One region of the Streptomyces sp. NPDC001709 genome, then DNA from elsewhere that is predicted to be linked to it. Evidence: riboswitches for the same ligand, from Rfam matches in the RefSeq annotation. Region 1 holds a riboswitch; each other region holds the start of a gene.
The links. Region 1 has a riboswitch for cyclic di-AMP ahead of ACWC0C_RS16630 (C40 family peptidase). Riboswitches for the same ligand answer to the same signal wherever they lie in the genome.
Positions count from the first base shown of each region.

Region 2: it holds a riboswitch for cyclic di-AMP, as region 1 does, so the genes downstream of both, ACWC0C_RS31680 (NlpC/P60 family protein) here and ACWC0C_RS16630 (C40 family peptidase) in region 1, are expected to answer to the same signal.
Region 3: it holds a riboswitch for cyclic di-AMP, as region 1 does, so the genes downstream of both, ACWC0C_RS17970 (M23 family metallopeptidase) here and ACWC0C_RS16630 (C40 family peptidase) in region 1, are expected to answer to the same signal.
Region 4: it holds a riboswitch for cyclic di-AMP, as region 1 does, so the genes downstream of both, ACWC0C_RS06770 (M23 family metallopeptidase) here and ACWC0C_RS16630 (C40 family peptidase) in region 1, are expected to answer to the same signal.

Region 1 is NZ_JBSFGB010000009.1:156,096-160,525, reverse strand. It holds gene ACWC0C_RS16640 (ATP-dependent Clp protease proteolytic subunit) at 6-641, shown strand; gene ACWC0C_RS16635 (hypothetical protein) at 649-954, shown strand; cyclic di-AMP (ydaO/yuaA leader) riboswitch at 1,390-1,527, shown strand; gene ACWC0C_RS16630 (C40 family peptidase) at 1,531-2,004, shown strand; gene ACWC0C_RS16625 (LysE family translocator) at 2,230-2,673, opposite strand; gene ACWC0C_RS16620 (ATP-binding protein) at 2,868-3,326, opposite strand; gene ACWC0C_RS16615 (helix-turn-helix domain-containing protein) at 3,541-4,401, shown strand; gene ACWC0C_RS16610 (DUF397 domain-containing protein) at 4,411-4,430, shown strand, end outside.
Region 2 is NZ_JBSFGB010000025.1:142,578-147,007, forward strand. It holds gene ACWC0C_RS31665 (NlpC/P60 family protein) at 1-718, opposite strand, end outside; gene ACWC0C_RS31670 (hypothetical protein) at 1,145-1,498, shown strand; gene ACWC0C_RS31675 (hypothetical protein) at 1,502-1,711, opposite strand; gene ACWC0C_RS31680 (NlpC/P60 family protein) at 1,846-3,039, opposite strand; cyclic di-AMP (ydaO/yuaA leader) riboswitch at 3,063-3,206, opposite strand; gene pcrA (DNA helicase PcrA) at 3,427-4,430, shown strand, end outside.
Region 3 is NZ_JBSFGB010000011.1:12,825-17,254, forward strand. It holds gene ACWC0C_RS17965 (aldo/keto reductase) at 1-587, opposite strand, end outside; gene ACWC0C_RS17970 (M23 family metallopeptidase) at 658-1,683, opposite strand; cyclic di-AMP (ydaO/yuaA leader) riboswitch at 1,693-1,850, opposite strand; tRNA gene ACWC0C_RS17975 (tRNA-Met) at 2,139-2,212, shown strand; gene ACWC0C_RS17980 (dihydrofolate reductase family protein) at 2,295-3,428, opposite strand; gene ACWC0C_RS17985 (MarR family winged helix-turn-helix transcriptional regulator) at 3,486-4,031, shown strand; gene ACWC0C_RS17990 (GTP cyclohydrolase II) at 4,116-4,430, shown strand, end outside.
Region 4 is NZ_JBSFGB010000003.1:364,970-369,399, forward strand. It holds gene ACWC0C_RS06760 (TetR/AcrR family transcriptional regulator) at 1-561, shown strand, start outside; gene ACWC0C_RS06765 (SGNH/GDSL hydrolase family protein) at 959-1,744, opposite strand; gene ACWC0C_RS06770 (M23 family metallopeptidase) at 1,912-2,808, opposite strand; cyclic di-AMP (ydaO/yuaA leader) riboswitch at 2,812-2,964, opposite strand; gene ACWC0C_RS06775 (alpha-galactosidase) at 3,274-4,430, opposite strand, start outside.

The sequences.
Region 1 (4,430 bases):
TGCCCGTGTCCCGAGCGTCCGCCCGTCATGTCCTGCCCGAGTTCACCGAGCGCACCAGCAGCGGCGCACGCACGCTCGATCCCTACGGCAAGCTCTTCGAGGACCGGATCGTCTTCCTCGGCACCCCGCTGGACGACGCCGCCGCGAACGACGTGATGGCCCAGTTCATGTACCTCGAACACGCGGCCCCGGAGCGGGACATCACTCTGTACGTCAACTCGCCGGGCGGTTCGTTCAGCGCGCTCACGGCCGTCTACGACACGATGCGCTACGTCAGTTGCGACGTGGCCACCTACTGCCTGGGCCAGGCCGCGTCCCAGGCCGCGCTGCTGATCGCGGCCGGCACACCGGGCAAGCGGTTCGCCCTGCCCGGCGCGCGCATCGTGATCGCGCAACCCCAGCTGCCCGAGCCGGTGCGGGGCCAGCCCAGCGATCTGCTCATCCATGCCGAGGAGTTGACCCGGGTCCGCGCGGTGACGGAGGAGATGCTCGTGCAGCACACCGGGCGCACGGCCGAGCAGGTACACCGCGACCTGGAACGGGACTTGGTCCTGGACGCCTCCGCGGCCGTGGCCTACGGTCTGGTGGACGGCATCGTGCCCAGCCGCCGGAGCATGCCCGGCGCACCGGACGCGAAGTGAGCCGCCGATGCTGCCGGAACTGCCGCCGCTGCCCGCGCTGACCCGCGCCGAAGGTGATCTGATCGACCGTTATCTGGAGGCGGTCGACCTGCTGGGCCGCGTCAATCCCGCGCACGGCGGGGACACTTATCGCGGGCTGCGCGCGGCCCAGGGCCTGGTGCGCAAGGCCGCAGAACTGCGGGACGCCCTCGCGTTGATGCACCAGCGGGGCGAGACGGAGCTGCACGGGGACACGCTGGCACGGGCCTTGCGGGTGCTGGACGGTGAACGCCGGACCGCGCGCGTCGCGCTCCCGCCCGACGGCGTCGGCTGATCCGGGCGCCGGACCAGCCGGACCGGACCCGGGTGTCGACACACGCCGTCCAGACCGGACTTGCAACGACCCGAACGGCGTACCCCCGACCGATGGACATCCGGATCGCTCTCCGGGCCTCCCGACTTGCGCATCGCGCGGGTCCGAGGCTCGGAAGGAAGGGGCTCCGCCCCAGGTCGGAGGCTACGACCGGGACCTGACGGCGCGTCGAACACAGCGTCGTCCACTCGAATGGGTGAGTGGTGAGTAACGCCACAAATCCCCGGTTCCATTGTGATTTTCAGACAGTCATGCGTGAAGATCCCTGTCTGACGACAAGCCCCCGCCACCGCGGCGGGGCGGTCCGGGCGGACGCCGAGTCCTGCCGCCGCCCGGACACCGGTCGACAGGAGTGGATCGGCAGGAGTGGAGGACCCAGGCAAGACGGGTCGCCGGAACGGATGTTCGTCTGCTCGCCACAGACGGCCGGAGGTTCCGAGCAGCCCTTGGGGTGAAGCCGCGGCAACGCGGCCGGGCAACTTCGCCAGCCCGAATCCGACAGGTCATCCTTCACAGGCGGCTGACGAAGGGTTGCGCATGACTGCGCTCAATCGTGTCCCGTCGCTCATGGCCCGGGCCGGCACGGCCTCGGCCCTCACCCTCGCCGCCGTCGGCGGCTCGATCGCGGTGCCCGGTCTCGCCACCGATGCCTCGGCGGCGAGCCTCGCGACCAAAGCACTGCAGGTCGCGGCCTCCAAGAAGGGGGCTCCGTACCAGTACGGGGCCACCGGGCCGCGCAGGTTCGACTGCTCGGGGCTGACGCTGTACTCGTTCAAGAAGGCGGGCAAGACCCTGCCGCGTACGGCCGCCCAGCAGTACAACAAGACGCACCACATCTCCGCCGGTAGCCGCAAGGCCGGTGACCTGGTGTTCTTCCACTCGGGTTCGTACGTCTACCACGTCGGCATCTACGCGGGCCACAACAAGATCTGGCACGCGCCGAGGACCGGGGACGTGGTGCGGCTCCAGAAGATCTGGACGAACAGCGTCTGGTACGGCCGGGTCAGCTGAACCGGCCTCCTACGGCGGGTTCGGCCGCCCCGCCCTCCTACGGCGGGCCTGACCCGACCCGCTACGGCGGGGCCGGCCGACCCCGTCCGCTACGGCGGGTTCGGGCGACCCGAGTCGCTATGGGGGTGCGGTTGACTGGGCCCGCTACGGCGGGTCCGGCCACCCGATCCGCTACGGCGGCTGCGGCTGGCTGGGCCCGCTACGGCAGGGCCGGCTGACCCGTCGTCAGGGCAGGAGCGGCTCCAGCAACAGAGCCGCTCCCGGTACCGTCAGCGCCACCCCGGTGCCCGCCTGGAGTCCACGGGCGGGCCGGGGTCGGCGCAACCACCGGCCCAGCCGGTCCACCAGTAGTGCCACCACCACCTGGAACCACACCAGTGCGCACACGGTCAGCGCGGGGCTCGTGGCAGGCACGAACTGCGGCAGCAGGCTCGGGAAGGTCAGCGACGCCTTCGGGTTGAGGACGTTGGTGCCGAAGCCCTGCCGGAGCGGGTGCGCGGCCGCCTCGCCCGCCGACTCCTCGGGTCCCGTACAGCGGCCACAGGGTGCGCACCCCGAGCTGCAGCACAGCAGCTGCAACGCCCGGAACAGCGCGGGCACCGCCACCAGCACGGTCCAGTTCGTCCGGCGTCTACCGGGCCCGGGCACCACCAGCACCTCGCCCACCACGAGCCGCCCCGATATCCCGTACCCATCACCACCCCCCGCTCGACGTCGCCCAGCCCCTAACCCCCACCTTCACCCGCACGCCCCAATCCGCTCCACGGCCCGCCCCAGCCGCACCCACCCATCGCCCCAGGACCCCGCGCAAACAGACAACCCGGAGAGGGATGCCGGCCCAGTACCCCGCCCCGCCCGGAGGGCTACGGTTCCTGTTGGCCCGCTGCCGGGACCGGCTCCGCCGGGGTGGTCCAGGGGAGTTCGATGGAGACCGTCTTGCCGCCCTCGCGGGTGGGGCGGACGCGGAGTTTGCCGCCGCACTCCGCGGTGAGCCAGCGGATGATGACCATGCCGCGGCCGTTGTCCTGCTGGACGGCGGCGGGCAGTCTCTTCGGGAAGCGCGGATGACTGTCCGTGACGCCGATGCGGAGGTGTTCGTCGCGGTCCAGGGCGATGTCAACCGTGAAGGTGGGTGACTGACCGAAGGTGTGCTGTACGGCGTTCGTGGCGAGTTCGGAGACGATGAGCCGCACGGTGTCGGCCGTCTCGGTGTCCGACGGCAGGCCCCACTCCGCGAGCGTACCCACGACATACGTGCGGGCCGCGGAGACCGAGGCGGGATCGCTCGGCAGAGTGACGGATGCTTCCAGATGGTCTGCCATGGCGACGTCGTCCCTTTCCCACGGGACCGCAGTCCGACACGGAGCGGATGGGTTCGAGTACGGTCCCGGACTGGTGCTTGCTCGTCAGACTGCCACCACCGGGCCGGTCACGGGGAGCGATCCACCAAGATATGCATATATCTGTCGCCCGAAGCGGTGAACTCTACGACGCGAGACCGTATTTGGGCGGCCCGGAAGGAGTAAGGAGGAGCCCATGCAGAACGGGCCGGCAGTGCGCCGCCGCAAACTGGGCGCCGAACTGCGCACGCTGCGTACCGGTGCTGGGCTCACGAGCGGCGAGGCGGCCCGGCTGGTGGGCTGGCACCAGTCGAAGGTGAGCCGTATCGAGACCGGTGCCAGCGGCGTGAAACCAGCCGATGTGCGATTACTGCTGGACGCCTACGGGGTCCAGGACGGGCACCTGCGCGAGTTGCTGCTGATGCTGGCGGGCTCCGAGGACCGAGGCGACCGGCACCACTGGTGGCACGCCTACCGCGGGGTCCTGCCCCCCACGTACCGGGACTTCATCAGCCTGGAGTCGCAGGCGAGCGCGATGCGCACCCTGGAGACCACGGTCGTACCCGGCCTGCTGCAGACGCCCGAGTACGCCCGCGCGGTGACCCGGGCGGCGGTGAAGGATCTGGACGACGAGCGCTTGGACACGCTGGTGGAGGTGCGGCTGGCCAGGCAGGACGTGCTCCGCACCGAACGGCCGCTGAGGCTGAGCGCGGTGCTGGACGAGGCCGTGCTGCGACGCGAGGTCGGTGGCCCCGGGGTGATGGCCCGGCAGCTGGAGCGGCTGGTGGAGGCGGCCCGGCTGCCCCAAGTCCGGCTCCAGGTACTGCCGTTCGGCACCGGAGCGCATGTCGGCCTCACCGGAGCTTTCGTAATCTTCTCATTTCCGAGCACTTCTGATCTGGATGTGGTGGTTCTAGACCAGTTGACGAGTAGCCTCTACCTGGAACGGAAAGAAGACCTCATGGCCTACTCCGAGGCCTTCGACACCCTTCAGTTCCACGCCCTTTCCCCCGAGGAATCGTTGGACTACATCGCCGGGATAGGTGACGGCGCGTAAGGAGGCACCATGACCGCACCGCCTCGGAA
Region 2 (4,430 bases), on a different contig from region 1:
TGGCGGCCGTGGCCGACCCGGCCTGCTCCAGCGGTTCACGGGGGTCGGAGGCCGACCGGGAGGCACGGCCCGGAGCGGTGCCGTCGGCGCCGGTGACCTCGTTCCGCTGCTGCGGAGTGAGCCGTGCCAGCAGCCGCCGGGCCTCGTCCAGCTTGCCGGTGATGGTCTTCTTCTGCCGCCGCAGCTCGGCCTGCCGTGACCGCAGCGACGTCAGCTCGATGCGCGCCGCGCCGCGCAACTGCTCGATCTCCCTCAGCTGTTCGCGCACCTGGGACACGGCAGCGGCCTGCTGGTCACCGGCCCGCTCCGCGAACGCGGCGTCCTCCAGATACCGGTCGGGGTCGCCGGACAGGGCCAGTTGCCAGGCCGGGGCGAAGCCGCCCTCGCGGTACTGCGCCGCCGCGAACGAACCGAGCGCGTCCCGGGCCGTGTTGAGCTTGGCCTGCTTGCGGGCGGTCTCGTCCTGCAGCGAGTGCAGCCGCCGCTGCTCCGTGTCCGCCCCCTCCCTCGCGCCGTCGTACTTCTCGGTCGCCGCCTCGGCCTCCTGGTACAGCTTGTCCACCTGGGCCTTCACCTGTGCCGGCGTCGGCTGCGGCTCGGCGTGTCCCGTCCCGTCGAATCCCGTTGCGGTGGCCGCGCCCGCCAGGGCGAGCGTGGCGGCCGTCCGGGCAGTCGGGCCACCCATGGAGCGTTGCCGGGGCTTGCGGTGCGCTGCCACCTGGACCGTCACGTCCTTCCGTACGAGTCGTACGACCGAGAGCCGTGCGTCCGGCGGCGGCCCGCACAGGGGAAACAGGCCACCGCCGGACCTTCTCGGCGGTGGTGACCGACAGCCGCCCTGGCCCGGGCGGCGGTGGGAAGCCGGTCACCTGGGGGAGGACGCTAGGCCCGACTGTGACAAGCAGGTAACGCGCTGTACGGAACTGGCTCCGACAGACTGGAATGTGACCGTATGTGACCACACCGCCGTTCTGGAGTCGTCGCCTTCACGCAGCGTGGTGACCGAAGCGCGGAAAGCGGGACGGAAGGCGGGTGCGGGGTGCTATGGAGCGCATATATGCAAGATCACCCGCGCGTGATCGTCGAGTACTGCGGCCGGGCCCGGTGACGGGCGGTCCATACCTCCTCGTTAGGCTCCGGCCCCATGGACGTACTCATCCATCTCTTCGTCGGCCTGCACATCATCGGCATCGCCGCGCTGCTCGGCGGTTTCCTCACCCAGATGAAGGCGATGGGCCAGGGCACGGCCCGGTTCGTGCCCGGGATGCTGCACGGCGCGCTGACCATGCTGGTCACCGGCGTGGCCCTGATCGGTCTCAACCAGGCCGACGACCACCACGTGAACACCATCAAGATCGGCGTCAAGCTGGCGCTGCTGATCGTGATCCTCGGCCTGGTCTATGTGAAGCGCGACGAGGAGAAGATCGACAAGGGCGCGTTCGGGCTGGTCGGCCTGCTGACCATGGCGAACATCTTCATCGCCGTGCTGTGGACCTGACGCTCATCCGTCCCTGACGCCGGTGCGGGCCGCGAGCACCGCGTCGGCGGCGACCACGAGCCACACCGCCACCGCTGCCCACAGCAGCACCCGTCCCGCCCGGCTGAGCCACGCAACGCCGACGGCGCTCGCGACCGACAGCGTCGCCGCCGCCGTCATCCCCATCGGGAACACCGTCGCCCACCGCGCACGCAGACCTGAGATGCCGGGCATGCGCCCGATGCCAGGGAACCACAGGGCCCCGGCCCGGGAAGGGCACGCGCGCGTGGAGCGCGAAAACGGCGGACCGCGAAAACGCAGGTACGCGCGCGTGGGGCGCGAAAACGGTGGCGCGCGAAACCCGGTGGTCAGCCCGGTCGGACCACGCTGTGGATGATCGACTCTCCGCCGTAGTAGATCGACTCCTCGCGGACGTACGCGCCCGGCTTCGGGGCGTGGATCATCATGCCGTTGCCTATGTAGATGCCGACATGGCTGATGTCGTCGTAGAAGAAGACCAGGTCGCCCGGCCGCGCATTGGCCAGGGAGACCGTGGTGCCCGCGTCGACCTGGTCGTACGTGGTGCGCGGCAGCGTGACGCCGGCAGCCCTCCAGGCGGCCTGGGTGAGGCCCGAGCAGTCGTAGGAGTCCGGCCCGGTGGCGCCCCACACATACGGCTTGCCGATCTGCGCGCGGGCGAAGGCGATCGCCTTCTCGGCCTTCGTGTCGTACGAGCCGGAGCCGGACGTCGTGGAGCCGGTCGAGCCGGAGCCCGTCGAACCGGACCCGGATCCCGAGGACCCCGAGGACGAGGAGGACGACGAGGACGAGGACGACGAGTCGGCCTGCTGCTGAGCCTGCTGCTTCGCCAGCTCGGCCGCCTTGCGCGCCGCCTCCTGCTGCTTCTCCCGCTCGATGGCGGCCAGCCGAGCCTTCTCCTGGGCCGTCAGCTGCGACAGCAGGTCGCGCGCGGAGGCCAGCTTCTTCTGGACGGTGGCCTTGGCGCTCTGCAGGTCGTGCTGCGAGTCGGTCAGCGTCTGCAGGCTCTCGGCGGCCTCCCGCCGCTTCTTCATGGTCGTGGCCTGCTCACCGATGTAGTCGTCGACCGCGCTCTTCTCCCGCGACGTCAGCCGGCTCATCAGCTGGGTCTGGTCGAAGTAGTCCTGCGGGTCGTTCGCCAGCAGGAAGGTGGCCGTGTCGGGAGCGGAGGCGCCGGTGCGGTACTGGGCCGCAGCGAAGGAACCCAGTTCCTCGCGGGCCTTGTTGAGGCGTTCGGTGCGCCGGGCGACCTCGTTGCGCAGGGCGTCGACGCGCCCGCGCTGTTTGCCGGTGCGCTCTTTGGCCGCGTTGTACTTGTCGGTCGCCGACTCCGCCTGGCGGTAGAGGTCGTCGACCTTCTTCTCGACCTCCTCCAGGCTCGGCTTGGTGTGATCGGTTCCCGGGGCGGCCTCGGCGCTCTGCGAGAACACGGCCATGGAGGTGAGGGCGGCGGTGGCGAGGGCGGGGGTGCGGAAGCCCGCCCCGATGGTCCCGCCGGGGCGCGGCTTGCGGTGCGACGCCAAGGGAGGCGCTCCTTCCAGTGGGCCGCCTACCGGGTTAGCTGTCGGGTTCGGGCGGCGGTTCGGAAGGGTTGCCCTACGGCGTCGTCCCGGGCGGGAGTCGGCCGATTCACCCCAGGATCGGTGGGTCCCCGGCTCCGGGCACCACGAGGGGTACACCGGACTCGGCGGAGGCCGCGCACGCGGCCTGACGGCAACCTAGCCAACTCGTGTGACTAGTGTGAAGGTTGGTGCGTGATATGTCCGATACATTTTTGTGATCTGAGCTCGGGAACACGTTCCCGTCATCGGACGATTCCGCAGCGTAAGGGCATTCCCGCGCCGCCCGCGGCGGCCATCTTCCCGGGACGGCGACCGGTTGTCGGTGGGGCGCCCTAGACTCGGAGAGCGATGAGCAGCCTCTTTGACGACAGCTTCCTGGCGGACCTCCAGACCCCTCGCGGGCACGAGGAGGAGCACCCGCCTCCGCCCGAGGACGATCACGCTCCGGAGCCGGTTCCGGACGATCTGTTCGGCGGGAAGTTCGACCTGCCGCCGGACCCGGACGCCTACTACCGCGACGGCGCGTCCCGCCCCGCGCTCGACTCGGCGGCACTGCTGGAGGGGCTGAACGACAACCAGCGCGCCGCGGTCGTGCACGCCGGCTCCCCGCTGCTCATCGTCGCCGGCGCCGGCTCCGGCAAGACCCGCGTGCTCACCCACCGCATCGCGCACCTGCTCGCCGAGCGGAATGTGCACCCGGGCCAGATCCTCGCGATCACCTTCACCAACAAGGCCGCGGGCGAGATGAAGGAGCGCGTCGAGCAGCTCGTCGGCCCGCGCGCGAACGCGATGTGGGTGATGACCTTCCACAGCGCGTGCGTACGCATCCTGCGCCGGGAGAGCAAGAAGCTCGGCTTCACTTCCTCGTTCTCGATCTACGACGCCGCCGACAGCAAGCGCCTGATGGCCCTGGTCTGCCGCGATCTGGACCTCGACCCCAAGCGCTTCCCGCCGAAGTCGTTCAGCGCCAAGATCAGCAACCTGAAGAACGAGCTGATCGACGAGGAGGACTTCGCCGCCCAGGCCACGGACGGCTTCGAGAAGACCCTCGCCCAGGCCTACGCCCTCTACCAGTCGCGGCTGCGCGAGGCGAACGCCCTCGACTTCGACGACCTGATCATGACGACGGTCAACCTCCTGCGCGCCTTCCCGGACGTCGCCGAGCACTACCGCCGCCGCTTCCGCCACGTCCTCGTCGACGAGTACCAGGACACCAACCACGCCCAGTACGCGCTCGTACGGGAACTCGTCGGCACCGGCGAGCGTGCCGCCAAGGACGCCGACGTACCGCCCGGCGCGGACGACCTCCTGCCCGCCGAACTGTGCGTGGTGGGTGACGCGGACCAGTCGAT
Region 3 (4,430 bases), on a different contig from region 1:
AGCGGGCCCTCGTAGGTGTCGCGGGAGACCAGGTTGTAGTGGGGCTGGAGGGCGACGTAGCGGGCCAGGCCCTCGCGGTCGGAGAAGTCGAGGGAGGCCTTGAGGCGCTCGGCGCTGATGTTGGAGGCGCCGATCTGGCGGACCTTGCCCGCCTTCACCAGCTCGTCCAGCGCGCCGATGATCTCGTCGACCGGGATCTCGGGCTTGTCGAAGTGGGTGTAGTAGAGGTCGATGTAGTCGGTGTCCAGGCGGCGCAGGGAGGCGTCGGCGGCGGCCTTGATGTTGGCGGCGGACAGTCCCTGGTACTCGGGGTGCTGGCTGACCTTGGTGGCGATGACGACGTCGGCGCGGTTGCCGCGGGCCTTGACCCACTTGCCGATGATCGTCTCGGACTCGCCGCCCTCGTTGCCCTCGATCCAGGCGGAGTAGGAGTCGGCGGTGTCGATGAAGTTGCCGCCGGCGGCCGCGTAGGCGTCCAGGACGGCGAAGGAAGTCTCTTCGTCGGCGGTCCAGCCGAAGACGTTGCCGCCCAGGGACAGCGGGAAGACCTCGAGGTCGGAGGAGCCGAGTTTGCGCAGAGAAGTCATGCTTTACACCAACGCCGACGACGGATGATCTCATTCCGTCGCCGGCGCCAGGATCCCGCCAAGGGAGGAATCAGGGGGTGAGGCCCTTGTCGCGCAGCCACGGCGCCGGGTCGATGGCGCCGGCCTGGCCGTTCGGGTGGACCTCCAGGTGCAGGTGCGGGCCGGTGACGTTGCCGGTGGCGCCGACCCGGCCGATGACGTCGCCGGTGGAGACCTTCTGGCCGACCGAGACGTTGATCGAGGACTGGTGGCAGAACCACAGCTCGGTGCCGTCGTCCAGGGTGAGGACGGTGCGGTAGCCGTAGGCGCCGGCCCAGCCGGCCTGGGTGACCGTGCCGCCGTGGACGGCCTTGATGAGGGTGCCGGTGGGGGCGGCGAAGTCGAGGCCGGTGTGGTAGCCGGAGGACCACATGGCGCCGGGCTGGCCGAAGGTGCCGGTGATCGTGTACGAGACGACGGGCAGCGTGTACTGCTTGGCCAGCTCGGCCAGGCGCTTGGCCTCGGCGGCCTTCTTGGCGTCGGCCTCCGCCTTCTGCTTGGCGGCGGCGGCCTTTGCGGCGGCGTCCTTCTCCGCCTTGGCGGCCGCGTCGGCGGTCTGCTTGTCGGCGGCGGCGAGCGCGGTGGCGGTGGCCTTGCTGTCGGCCTTGCTCTGCTGCTGCTCGGCCTGGGCCATGATCCGGTTGCGCAGGGCCTCGCCGGCGTTGCCGCTGTCCGCGCTGTCGGAGGTCACGCCGACCTTGCTGAGCGCGGTGGCGGGCTGGGGCTTGGCACCGGAGTCGTCGCCGAAGAAGTGGCTGACGGAGTCCAGGTCGGGCAGGGATATGGAGACCGGCGGCTTGCCGGTGTTGGCGCTGGCCATGCCGCCCGCGCCGACCGCGGCGATCACGCCGACGCCGAGGACGGTGGAGCTGCGCGCGAAGCCGCCGCGCTGCTTGGCGACGCGGTGCCGGCCGCGGACCTGGGCGAGGGAGTCCTCGGTGGGGTTCCACTCCTCCCAGGGGCCCTCCTCGGCGCGGTAGGCGCCGTAGCCGAAGGTCTCGGGCTCGGCCCCCTCGGGAACGAACGGGGCTTCTGGGGCAGGCCGGTTGGACGCCACTAGGGCGCACTCCTTTCCTTCCTCCGCCTACCGGGTTAGCTGACGGGTTCGGAGCAGGAAGGTCTCCTACGCGCGTATACCGGCCATGGCTGCACGGCGGTATCCGCGTGATTCACCCCAAGGTGGTGGTTCCCCGGTTCCCTCGCGGGATTCGGCGCGTGCGCACGGAGCCGCCTCTTGTGACGGCTGGGACGACCGCGCTGCGTTATCGAACGTTAATAGACCCGCCAGGCAGTTTCCAAGCCCGTTCGGCTTGATCATTAACGATTTCGGGCGTGGACTTACCGGCTACGACCACTGCAAAACGGGCGAGTTGGCCGCCATTCAGGAGTCTCGGCGTTTTTGATGGTGACTCAGATGTTATGCGGAGGGCTTCCGTCCGATCACCGTCGGTGACGGTGATCGAAGCGGTGTGCGTTGCACCCCGCACATGGGGTACTCTGGAGTCACAACGACGCGGGGTGGAGCAGCTCGGTAGCTCGCTGGGCTCATAACCCAGAGGTCGCAGGTTCAAATCCTGTCCCCGCTACTGAAGGCTCAGGGCCCGGAAACCAATGGTTTCCGGGCCCTGAGTGTTTTCCGAAGCCGGCAGGACGCGGCGGACGGACGGCTCACCCCAGCAGGTGGGCGTTCGGCGCCTTGGCGATCTCCGCCAGCTCCGGCAGTACGACGACCTGCCCACCCCCGGCGACCAGCACCCCCGTCCCGTCGGCTCCGGCGACGAACGTGTCCGGCTCCCGCCAGGCCGTGACCACCCTGCGCACCCCCGCCCGCAGAATCAGCTCGGCACAGGGCGCGGGCCGCGAGGCCCGCCGGGCACAGGGCTCGAGGCTGCTGTACACGGTGGCGGCGGCCAACCGCGGATCCGCCGGATCCACCTTCGCGAGCGCCGCCTCCTCCGCATGGACCACGGGGTCGCCCCCCTCGCGCGAGTGTCCTCGCGCGAGCTCCGTACCGTCGGCGGCGACCACCACCGCGCCGACGCTGAACGCCGTCTCCGAGGGCGGGCACAGCGCGGCGAGTTCGCAGGCGGTGCGCAGCCAGTGGCGGTCGGCGGCGGTGGGGAGCGAGCCGGTGCCGGGGGCCGTGGGCTCGTAGCGCATGAGGACCACGTCCTCGATACGGCGGGTCTCGGTCAGGCGCAGCCGGCCGGCCTGGTAGACGCCGGGGCCGAACAGGCGAGGGGCGCCCGGGTCGCCGACGAACAGCGGGGCGAGGACCAGCTGGAGCTCGTCGGCGAGGCCCTGCTGAAGGAGTTGGGTGTGGACCGTGCCACCGCCCTCGACCATCAGCCGTCGTACGCCCCGCTCGTCGTGCAGATGGGACAGCAGGGCCCGCCAGTCGAGGTCGGGGCCGAGCGGGACGACGTCGGCGGTGCCGCCGACGCGGCGGGCGGCCTGCTCGGCGCCCTTGTCGGTCGTGTAGACGAGCTTGTCGCCACCGGTGTGCCAGAAGTGGGCGTCGGGGTCGAGGTCACCGGTCGCGGTGACGGTCACCTTCAGCGGGTACTCCGGCCTGCCCTCCCGGAGCCGGGCCGCGCGGCGCTCGGCGGAGTTGACCAGCAGCCGCGGGTTGTCGGCGCGGATCGTGCCCGCGCCGATCAGGATGGCGTCGACGGAGGCCCGTACCGCGTCGACCCGGTCGAAGTCGGCCGGGCTGGACAGCAGCAGCCGGTCGGGGCCGGTGTCGTCCAGGAAGCCGTCGAGGGAGACGGCGGCGGACAGCAGCACGTACGGGTACGACATCGGCGCGGTCTCCCTGCAAGTCTTGGTTCAAGTTTGAAACAAACCTACACTGGCGGCATGACGACCCGCTGGCTCAGCCCCGAGGAGCAGCGCGCCTGGCGCGCGTATCTCGCCGCGACGCACCTCCTGGAGGACGCGATCGACCGGAACCTCCAGCAGGAAGCCGGCATGCCGCACCTGTTCTACTCCGTGCTGGCCAATCTCTCCGAGGCGCCCGACCGGCGGCTGCGCATGACCGACCTCGCCGAGACGCTGAAGATCACGCGCAGCAGGCTGACGTACGCGGTGACCCGGCTGGAGCGGGACGGGCTGGTGCGCCGGGAGGACTGCCGCTGGGACAAGCGCAGCAGTATCGCCGTGCTGACGGACGAGGGGATGGCCGTACTGGAGCGTACGGCGCCCGGGCACGTGGAGACCGTGCGGGCCACCCTGTTCGACCGGCTCAGGCCGGAGCAGGTGGCGCAGCTGGAGGAGATCTGCACAGGGATCGCCCACGGGTTGCAGGGTGAGGGCACCGAGTCCGGGACGGAGGACGTCCCCTGGCGGCGCCGATCGTCCTGTTCGGGTTCCGCGTCCCCGTCGCCCACGGCTCCCGAAAAGTGATTGCTTTAACTTTGAAACATGAGGTAGGGTCCCCCGTACCGCTGCTTCAAATCTGAAGCAAAGCCCGCCTTCGGAGGGACCCGCATGCTCGACACCCCCGCCGCCACGCCGCGCGCCCGCGTCCGGGTTCCGCTGCGCTTCCACGACGGCTACAGCGTGGACGCCGAACTCGTCACCTTCCACGGCCTGGCCGACGGCCAGGAGCACATCGCCGTAGTCCTCGGCGACCCGGCTCCGGACTCCGTCCCGCTGGTGCGGCTGCACTCCGAGTGCCTGACCGGCGACGTCTTCGGCTCCGCCCGCTGCGACTGCGGACCCCAGCTGCGCGAGGCGGTCGAGCGCATCGCCGACCGCGGCGGCGTCCTGCTCTACCTCCGCCAGGAGGGCCGTGGCATCGGC
Region 4 (4,430 bases), on a different contig from region 1:
GCCATCGGGCAGATCGAGGCGCGGGGCGTGGCGGCGGTCAGGATCGCCGACGTGGCCGCGGTGCTCGGGGTGAGCAACGCGCTGGTGCTGTACCACTTCTCGACGAAGGAGAAGCTGGTCGCGGCGGCGTTCACCTACGCGGCGGAGGACGATCTCGCACATCTGCGCAAGCTGCTGGGCCGGCGGACGTCCGCGCTGCGCCGGCTGCGGGCCGCGGTGCGCTGGTACGCGCCGACCGGACAGGCCAAGGGCTGGCGGCTGTGGATCGAGGGCTGGGCCGTGGCGCTGCGCGAGCCCGCCCTACGGCAGGTCACCCGGGACCTGGACCAGCGGTGGAAGGCCGCGATCACCGAGGTCATCGCCGAGGGCGTGGCGGCGGGCGAGTTCGCCTGCGCCGACCCGGCCGGCGCCGCGCTGCGGCTGACCGCGCTGCTGGACGGGCTGGCGGTGCAGCTGACGTCGTACCCGGGAGCGGTGCCACGGGCGCGCGCGCAGGAGTGGGCCGACGACGCGCTGGCCCGCGAACTGGGCCTGGAGCGCAGTGCGTTGACCGAGCGCTAGGGCCTGTCGTTTGGATCAGGCCGGCTGTAGGTCACGGCGCCTTCCAACCGACCCGAGCGGGGTCTGGTGCGTGCAGCTGCAAGGCGGAGGAGGGCGCCAACGCGATGGGGGTCCCCCCGCGATGGGGGTCCCCCCGCGCGAGCGAAGCCGAGCGTGGGGGAGAAGCCGAGCGTGGGGGAGTTGGCAACCGACGACAACGCCGCAGATGTGCGTGCCAGACCCCGCGACGCCGGGATGATCCAAACGACAGGGCCCAGGGCCTGTCCGGGCTGCGCCGGCGGGCCCGGCGCCACGGTGACGAGCCACCGCCCGCACCGCATCCCAGGCCAAGGCGCCCCGCCCCGGACAACCGCGCCCCGCACCGCAGGCCGCACGGTGCGAGGCACGTCGGTGGGGGTCAGGCCACCGAGGCGATCCGCATCTTGATGTCGTCGGGCGACAGGGTGCCCTTCGCCGTGACGTGGTCGCCGGAGGACTCGCCGCGCAGGCGGCGGCCGATCCACGGGACGAGGTACTCACGGGCCCAGTGGACGTCGTCGCGCCGGATGTCCAGGGTGCCCCGGGGCGGCAGCGGCGGCCACGGCTGCTCGGGGTCGGCCGGGATCGGCAGGCCGAGGGCCTGGCCGGCGCGCAGCGCCACGCGCGTGTGCCCCTCGGGCGAGAGGTGGAGCCGGTCGCTGTCCCAGGCCCTGCGGTCCTGCACGGACTTCAGGGACCACAGGTCGAGCACGGGACAGCCGTACCGGTCCGCGATGGCGCGGACATGGCCGTTGTACGTGGCGATCTTGCCCCGCAGGTGCTTGAGCACCGGGACGCCCCGGGTGTCGAAGCCGGTCGTCACCAGCACCGTGCCCGCGGCTTCGGCCAGCCGGGCCACGGCCCGCTCGAAGCGCTCGGCCACCTCGTCCGGGTCGGTGCCGGGCCGGATGATGTCGTTGCCGCCCGCGCAGAAGGAGACGAGGTCCGGGGCCAGTTCGACGGCCTGCGGGAGCTGGTCCTGCACGATCTGGTCGAGCAGCTTCCCGCGGACCGCGAGATTGGTGTACTTGAAGTCGCCTTCGGGCCGCCGGTCGGCGAGCAGTACCGCGAACCGGTCGGCCCAACCGACGAACGCCCCGTCGGGCCCGGGGTCGCCGACGCCCTCGGTGAAGCTGTCCCCCACCGCCACGTACGACCCGATCACTGATCTGTTGTCATTCTTCGAATCGTCTGCCACGTCGGACCATGATTCCCCTTCCGATGTGACCTACGCGACCGTAAGGAGGGGTTGACGAACGGTGAGATGAGACACCCTTAAATAATTTGCCAATCCAGGAATAGGGCTGATCCCGGACGGGTTGACGGTGTGACTCAGCCGACGGGGACGCCATGCCGGCGGAGGTAGCCGACGGGGTCGACGTCCGAGCCGTAGTTCGGCGTGGTGCGGATCTCGAAGTGCAGGTGCGGGCCGGTGACGTTGCCGGTCGCGCCGGACAGGCCGATCTGCTGGCCCTCGGTCACGGTCTGCCCGGCCGAGACGGAGAGCTGCGAGAGGTGGGCGTACTGCGCGTAGTAGCCGTCGTTCAGCCTGATGACGACCTGGTTGCCGTACGCGCCGCCCCAGCCGGCGGAGACGACCGTGCCCGCGGCGACGGACTTCACCGTGGTGCCGGTCGGTACGACGAAGTCGACGCCGGTGTGGTAGCCGCTGGACCACATGCTGCCGGCCACGTGGTAGCCGGTGCCGACGACGGCGCCGGTCACCGGGAGGGTGAAGCCGGTGGTGGTCGTGGTGGCACCGGAGGACTGGGGTGCCGGTGCCGCCTGGGACGCCGAGGAGTGCGACTCGGCCGACGGCCGGCTCGGGGCCGCGGACTCGCCGTGGGTGTGCGCCGACTGCCGGTCGAGCGCGAGCTTCAGGCCCGGGTGGATGAGCGACGGGTCGTCGCCGACGGCCCGCCGGTTGTCGTCGTAGAGGCGGTGCCAGCCGCCGGAGACGTGCTGTTCGTCGGCGATCACCGAAAGGCAGTCGCCGGACTTCACCGTGTAGGTGTGCACACCCGGATTCGCCTGCGCGGCCGCCTTCTTCACCGGTGACTGAGGGGACTGCGCGGCTTTTACGGAAAGGGGCTGCGTGCCGGTGGCGGCGTGGGCTCCGGTGGTTCCGATGAGGGGGAGGGCCAGGGCGGCGCCACCGGTTCCGGCGACGGCGATCGAGCGGGAGAAACGCGGGGGCTTGGGACGTCGGTGCTTACCCTTCGCGGGCATGGCGCATTTCCTCTCCGACGCCTGCGAGGTCAGCTGTCGGGTTCGGGCTGGAGCGGCCCGGCCGCCGTGGCGACTTCACCCCTAGCCTGTCGCGGAGACCGGACAGGCAGTCGTACCTGGTGGGTCCCCCGCTCCTGCCGAACGCGGGTCAAGTGTGGGACTCCGGGCGGCGGCAGGACTCGGCGTTCCGTCCGGATTGGTGGGGAACGTAAGCGAGCAAGACGCACGGAAACAAGCGGCCGGTTCCCGCCGTTCCGATTCCCGAAGATCGAATGCGGGAATTCACGATCACCCTCCGTGAATTCCCGCCCGCCGACACCTTTCAATTCCCCTTTTCAGCATGAAAATTACGTGAACATGACGCGCGACGCACGGTCATGAATATGACGCTCCTCACCCGCTCTTCCACCACGACCCCTCATTCCACAGCGAGTTGCAACGAAGGCGCCAATTCGGGCAGAAAGCTCAGATGCGGCGCAGCCGGAGAACCATCGCATCAAGGTCGCCCTTGAGTCCGGTGCGCAGACCGTGGTGCAACAGGACGGCACCCCGATGAACTTCACCCGTTTCGCGGCATTCGTACGATGCCGTCGGGTCGAGTCCGCGCAGACGCAGCGCCGGGACCGGCTCGCCGTGGCTCTGCGCCTGGAGCCAGGCCAGGACCACCGCCTCCTCCCCGCGGACGTACTGGACCGCGCTGAGGCCGCCGGCCGGGGGCCGCAGCCGGTACAGCTCGCCGTGCTGGACGACGGTCCGGATCTCTTTGTAGAGCTCGACCCACTGCCGGGCCTCGGCCAGCTCCTCACCGGTCCACTCGGTGAGGTCGCCACCGACCCCGAGGACCCCCGCCATGGCGCTGACGAAACGGAACCGCAGGGTGCTGACCCGGCCGTTGAGCTGGGTGTTCGGGCTGTCCGTGACCCAGGCGGCCATGACCCGGGCCGGGTGGATCTGGCTGAAGCCGTGCTGGATGGCGAGCCGGTCCAGCGGGTCGGTGTTGTCGGAGGTCCACACCTGGTCGGTGCGACCGAGCACACCCAGGTCGATCCGGCCGCCACCGCCCGAGCAGGACTCGAAGGCGACCCCCGGGTGAGCCGCGCGGAGCCGGTCCAGCAGGGCGTACAGGGCGCGGACGTGGTCCACCCACAGGCGCTGCGGATATGGCTCACCGGGCCAGCCGGCGTCGGTGAAGCAGCGGTTGAAGTCCCACTTCACATAGTCGATCGGGGCGCTGGAGAGCAGGGTGTCCAGCTGCTCCCAGAGGTACTCCTGGACGTCCTCGCGGGCGAGGTTGAGGACGAGCTGATTGCGCAGTTCCGTCCGCTTCCGTCCTGGTTGGTACTGCACCCAGTCGGGGTGCGCGCGGTACAGGTCGCTGTCCGGGTTGACCATCTCGGGCTCGACCCAGATGCCGAACCGCATCCCCAGGCCGTGCACCTGGTCGGCGAGGGGCTTGAGCCCCTGCGGGAAGCGGCCGGGGTTCGGGGTCCAGTCGCCGAGCCCGGCGCGGTCGCTGGTGCGGGCGCCGAACCAGCCGTCGTCCACCACGAACAGCTCGACCCCGATCCCGGCGGCCCGGCGGGCGAGCGCGAGCTGCTGGTCCTCGGAGATGTCGAAGTTCG